3 regions of the Staphylococcus sp. MSU001 genome follow, and region 3 is predicted to be linked to each of the others. Evidence: predicted binding sites of a transcription regulator. Region 3 holds the regulator's gene; each other region holds the start of a gene.
What was found. The regulator Rex, encoded in region 3, represses fermentation and respiration genes when NADH is low (regulators of the CRP and FNR family bind a similar motif). The targets are predictions, from matches to a motif close to TTGTGAAATATTTCACAA.

Region 1: ACVBFA_RS03435 (citrate synthase) is a predicted target of Rex. The motif match lies at 1,399-1,416, and genes of this name have one in related genera.
Region 2: adhE (bifunctional acetaldehyde-CoA/alcohol dehydrogenase) is a predicted target of Rex. The motif match lies at 1,249-1,266, and genes of this name have one in related genera.

Annotation. Positions count from the first base shown of each region.
Region 1 covers NZ_JBRIKK010000005.1:24,140-26,353, forward strand. The annotation lists gene icd (NADP-dependent isocitrate dehydrogenase) at 1-164, opposite strand, end outside; gene ACVBFA_RS03435 (citrate synthase) at 207-1,328, opposite strand; gene ACVBFA_RS03440 (amino acid permease) at 1,676-2,214, shown strand, end outside.
Region 2 covers NZ_JBRIKK010000006.1:68,118-70,331, reverse strand. The annotation lists gene ACVBFA_RS04160 (diacylglycerol/lipid kinase family protein) at 1-890, shown strand, start outside; gene adhE (bifunctional acetaldehyde-CoA/alcohol dehydrogenase) at 1,287-2,214, shown strand, end outside.
Region 3 covers NZ_JBRIKK010000007.1:99,883-102,096, forward strand. The annotation lists gene ACVBFA_RS04905 (YeeE/YedE family protein) at 1-106, opposite strand, end outside; gene ACVBFA_RS04910 (hypothetical protein) at 193-474, opposite strand; gene ACVBFA_RS04915 (redox-sensing transcriptional repressor Rex) at 614-1,249, opposite strand; gene ACVBFA_RS04920 (ABC-F family ATP-binding cassette domain-containing protein) at 1,596-2,214, shown strand, end outside.

The sequences.
Region 1 (2,214 bases), on a different contig from region 3:
ATACGTTTTTCTCCATTATACGCTTTTTCAACAGCTGCATCGATTACTCGGCTAGCTGCTTTCCAAATATCAGGTCCAATACCATCACCAATAATAAACGGAATAATAGGTTCGTTAGGTACATTTAAACCATCTTTACCCTGTGTTATTTTTTCTGCAGACATACAATTAACCTCCATATTTTTAAGTTATAATACTAATTTATTTTATGATCTTTCTTCAATAGGCACATATTTACGATTTTGTTCACCTATATATTTAGCTCTTGGTCGCATAATTCTATTGTCTCGATATTGCTCTAAAATATGAGCAATCCAACCAGAAGCACGACTTACTGCAAATATTGGTGTGAATAAATCATGTGGAATATTCATACTATGATAGACTGTAGCACTAAAGAAATCGACATTAGGAATAAGTCCTTTTTCTTCTTTCATTCTCTTCTCAATGGCTAATGACATTTCAAACAGTTCACTTTGCCCTGTTTCTTCAGTGATTTTACGGCTCATTTCTCTTAAATATTTAGCTCTTGGATCACCATCTTTATAAACACGATGACCAAAGCCCATAATTTTATCTTTATTTGCAAATCTTTCATCTAAATAGTGATCAACATTATCAATGCTACCTATTTCTTTAAGCATTGACATCACTCGTTCATTTGCGCCACCATGTAATGGTCCTTTTAATGAACCAATAGCTGCAACAACACCTGAATACATATCTGATAACGAAGATACTGCGCAACGTGCTGTAAATGCAGATGCGTTAAGTTCATGATCAGCATGTAAAATTAATGCCTTATTAAATGCTTCAACTTCAACTTCTGTTGGTAGTTCTCCCCTTAACATATATAAGAAATTTGCTGCATAACTAAGTTCAGAATTAGGTTTAACAGGTTCTTTACCGTCTCTAACTCTAGCGAAAGCCGTTACTAAAGAAGCGATTTTAGCTTGAATACGAATAGCTCTATCATATTTATTCTCATCAGATTCATTTTCCGCTTCTGGATCAAAATGAGCTACATAAGATACTGATGTACGTAGAGCAGTCATTGGATGTACATGATCTGTCACATACTCCTCAAAATGCTTGTATACTCTAGTGTTAAGAGTCATATAATCAAATAATTTTTCTTTTAATTCACTTAGCTCTTTTTCATTAGGAAGTCTATAATTCCATAGTAAAAAAATTATTTCTTCAAATTGCGCGTTTTCTGCGAGATCGTCAATATCATAGCCCGCATATGTTAACTGACTGTCAATTATTGAGCTAATTTTAGTTTCAGCTGCAATAACCCCTTCTAAACCTCTTTTTAATTCTGCCATGATAAATTTCCCCTTTACTGTTTCTTTATGAAATGGCTTTCAATAAATATTATAGCTAAATTCAAACAATTTGTGAAACATTAAAAACATTCTCATATCAGTACAAGAAAAATCACTAGTCACCACTTATAATATTTGCCATCTAAAACCCCTAACAACACAGGTTTCCCCATACTTATCTCCTCCAAAAAATCACAATTGATTATGTCTTTTCGTTTAGTTATCAAGAATGATTAAAAAATATTAATAATAATTATGGTGAATTTTCACACTTTTTTTCGAAAAGAATTGTATAAATTGCATTATAAGTGCATAATATATATATCTTATAGTAAGGGAGTTGTCTTATGGCTGAGAATTTACAAAGAGAATTGAGCAATAGACATGTTCAATTAATTGCCATCGGAGGTGCTATAGGAACTGGTCTGTTCCTAGGTGCCGGACAAACTATCGCAATGACTGGTCCCTCAATATTACTTACTTATATTATTATAGGGTTCATGTTATTTATGTTCATGCGTGGATTGGGAGAAATTATTATTCAAAATACGAACTTCAAATCTTTTGCTGACGTGACCAACACATATATAGGACCGTTCGCAGGATTTGTAACTGGTTGGACTTACTGGCTATGCTGGATTATTACTGGTATGGCTGAAGTGACTGCAGTTGCCAAATATATAAGTTTTTGGTTCCCAGACATACCTAATTGGATTAGTGCTTTATTTTGTGTACTTATTCTAATGTCTTTCAATTTATTAAGTGCAAAGTTGTTTGGTGAGCTTGAATTCTGGTTCGCAATCATCAAAATAGTTACAATCATTGCATTAATCGTTGTAGGTGTAATCATGATTTTATTCGCATTCAAAACACCATTTGGTAACGC
Region 2 (2,214 bases), on a different contig from region 3:
ATCATGAACATAGCGGTTTGAAAGATATACATAATGGCATAGGAGAAGTTGCAAAATCTCTTAGTTCAATGTGTAAACACCTCTCTCTTCAACTCAGTGAAAATAAAGGCGATATTATTAAATATTGTAAAGCTATTAAAAATGAAAATTACAGTTCTGATGTAGACATTTTATTTATTTTAGGTGGAGATGGTACACTTAATGAACTAGTAAATGGCGTTATGCAATATCAATTAGATTTACCAATCGGTGTAATACCAGGTGGTACCTTTAACGATTTTACAAAAACACTTCAACTGCACCCTAATTTTAAAATAGCTAGTGAGCAATTATTAACATCGCACGTTGAATCATATGATGTGTTAAAAGTGAACGATTTATATGTACTTAATTTCGTTGGACTAGGCTTAATAGTACAAAATGCAGAGAATGTTCAAGATGGTTCTAAAGATATATTCGGTAAATTCAGCTATATTGGATCAACTGTTAAAACGTTATTAAATCCTGTTAAATTTGATTTCTCATTGACTGTTGATGGTGAAACAAAAGAAGGAAATACTTCGATGATGTTAGTAGCAAATGGTGCCAATATAGGTGGTGGACAAATTCCGCTAACCGATTTATCATCACAAGATGGAAGAGCAAACACATTTGTATTTAATGATCAAACACTAAATATATTGAATGATATATTAAAAAAACGTGATAGTATGAATTGGAACGAAATCACGCAAGGTATTGACCACATATCAGGAAAGCACATCACACTCTCAACAAACCCTAGTATGAAAGTGGATATTGATGGCGAAATTAACTTAGAAACACCAATTGAGATTGAAGTATTACCCAAAGCGATACAACTTCTTACTGCAACTGAACAAAATAATTAAAATAAATTTTACTTATTCTTTATCAATTTATTTTAAAAGCATGAGCGACTGAGACATTAATGATTGTCTCAGTTTTTATTTTAAAAATTGATAACATCGTTAGTCGTGTGGGACGATAATTTCATTACAATATCCTTATTATTTTTAGTATGAATACTTACAATAAATTTTTTAAAATTTACTTCTTTTAAAAATAGATTTTTTTAATTACCAAATACGTTTTGTTCCCTTTGTATCAAGTCTTACACATTAATCCCGACTAAATATACAGATTAACAACGTGTTCATATAAACATCACAATTGACTCTTTAATAGTCTGTATTTTCTTTTAATTTGAAAAAAGGTGTACTATAATGTTTGTGAATTATTTCACAATATCTAAGGAGTGGTTGTATATGTTATCTGTAACTAAAAAAAATACATATGAATCAAACAAAGATGAAGTTACACAAATGATTGATTCATTAGCAGAAAAAGGACAAGAAGCTCTAAAAGAATTATCTAAAAAATCTCAACAAGAGATTAATGACATTGTACATCAGATGAGCATGGCTACTGTTGATCAGCATATGCATTTAGCTAAACTCGCTTACGACGAAACAGGTAGAGGTATTTATGAAGACAAAGCTATCAAAAATTTATATGCCTCAGAGTACATATGGAATTCAATCAAAGACAATAAAACAGTAGGTATCATAGGTGAAGATAAACAAAAAGGATTAACGTATGTAGCTGAACCTATAGGCGTTATTTGTGGAGTGACACCAACGACCAACCCTACATCTACAACTATTTTCAAAGCAATGATTGCTATTAAAACAGGTAATCCAATTATTTTCGCATTTCATCCAAGTGCACAACAATCATCAAAACATGCTGCTAAAGTCATTTTGGAAGCAGCAATAAAAGCAGGTGCTCCTAAAGATTGTATTCAATGGATAGAAATACCATCAATTGAAGCAACTAAACAATTAATGAATCATAAAGACATTGCTTTAGTTCTAGCGACTGGAGGCTCTGGAATGGTAAAGTCCGCATATTCGACAGGTAAACCTGCATTAGGAGTCGGTCCAGGTAATGTTCCTACTTATATTGAAAAAACTGCACATATCAAACGTGCTGTTAATGATATCATTGGTTCTAAAACTTTTGATAATGGTATGATTTGTGCTTCTGAACAAGTCATGGTTGTTGATAAAGAAGTATACTCTGACGTCGTTAAAGAATTCAAATTACACCAAACATATTTTGTTAATAAAAATGAACTACAACAATTAGAAGATGCCATCATGAATGAAGATAAAACTGCAGTCAAACCTGACA
Region 3 (2,214 bases):
GAACGTACATATCTCTAAATCCACCAGCTAAACAAAATCTTGTTCTCTGCATTACAAATCCTAGCAATATGCCAACGACTAGTCCGCTTATAATTGTCCAAACCATTTTATCACCTTTTTCCGATATAAATACTAAGGTATTATAGTAGAAAGGACAATATTTTGCAAATTCTTAATTTTCTTTATTATTTTTTAATATAAATATTTTGTGAGTTTGTTTAAGTCATTTTTAGATAAGTTACTAAATTTATACCACTCTCCATCAGAATAATAAATAAACAATTTATTTCCTAATAAACCTTTAGATATTCTATACCGCACAATGCTAGAGAGTTCGAATTGGATATTGAATGGATTATTGTTTTGATTATATGCCTGAAACTCCAACTTATTTTCACGTATCAACAATATACCAGGAACTGTCATTATTCTAGGAATATGTGGTTTGAAATTACAATTTATTTCTTGAGTCACTTGTTTCAATCTCCCATTTCAATAAATATCAACTTACAATTTTTGTTAAAAAAGTTTCGTATTTATAATCTATTGTAACTGTTTAATATAAAAAAAGCACTCTCAATTGAGAGTACTATGTTAAAGTGATTTTTATTAATTATTTACTATAATTTTTCATGAAGAACAATAATGATTGTAACTCTATACCAAAGTCAATATGATGTACTTGGACATCTTGGGGTGTTTTAATTCGACGTGGTGTAAAGTTTAGTATACCTTTAACACCGGCTTTCACAAGTTCATCAGCAACTTGTTGAGCTACATTATCTGGTGTTGTTAAAATGACTACATCAATATCTTCTGATTCTAATGTCGTTTTGATATCATCGCTATGTTTTACCACAACGTCACCAATATTTTCACCTATAATATCTGATCTAATATCAAAAGCTTCAGTAATTGTCATCTCATCATGTATTGAAAAGTTATATGTAAGTAATGCACGCCCTAAATTACCGATACCTATAATGGCAATTTTAATTTGATCGCTCTCACTTAATTCTGATTTAAAGAATTCAAGCATACTATCTATATTATATCCATATCCTTTTTTTCCTAATTCACCAAAGTATGAAAAGTCTCTTCTTATTGTAGCTGAATCAATTTGTAGTGCTTCACTTATTGTTTTAGAATTAACACGATCTATACCTTTACCTTTCAAAATACTGACAAATCTGTAATATAAAGGTAAACGTTTTAATGTAGCGCGAGGAATTTTAAAATCATCTGACATATATCTAACCCCCTTTTTCGCGTATATTATGCATGTATCTTTAAAATCAGTAAATGAGTTAAAACATATGTTGAATGTCATCTCATAATACAAATAATTGTCTACAACGAATACTTAAACATTATACATTATTAATTTTTAAAAATAAATATCCTAGTTTCATGTGTTCTATGAATACTGTAGAATAGAGGTAATTGAGTTTAACATCATTTCAAGACAACGTACACAATTTATTTTTCTATTTAAAATTCGATAATATAGAATTAACAAAAATTTAAATATTCAAAAACAAATACTTTATATATAGTTTAAACCTATTTCAAATACATAGAAAGGTGAGAATCGAATGATACTTTTACAACTTAATGACATCTCCAAATCGTTCGATGGTGAAGATATCTTCACAGATGTTAATTTTGAGGTGAAAACTGGCGAAAGAATCGGCGTAGTAGGCCGTAATGGAGCTGGTAAATCGACATTAATGAAAATCATAGCAGGTGTTGAAAATTACGATAGTGGTCATATATCAAAAATCAAAAATTTAACAATGAGTTATTTAACTCAGCAAATGACACTCAATTCAGAAGCTACTGTCTTTGAAGAAATGTCTAAGCCCTTTGAACACATTAAAAAAATTGAAAATTTAATTAAGGATGAAACAGATTGGCTTGCACGAAATGGACAAGATTATGAATCCGATGAATATCAATCACATATTGAAAAATATGAAACTTTAACTAATCGTTATGAGCAATTAGATGGTTATCAATATGAAAGTAAAATTAAAACAGTACTGCACGGGCTTAACTTTACAGAAAACGATTTCAACAAGCCTATTAATGATTTTAGTGGTGGTCAAAAAACACGTCTTTCTCTTGCTCAAATGTTACTTAAAGAACCCGATCTACTCCTTCTTGATGAACCAACTAACCATCTAGACATGGAAACAACCAAGTGGTTAGAGG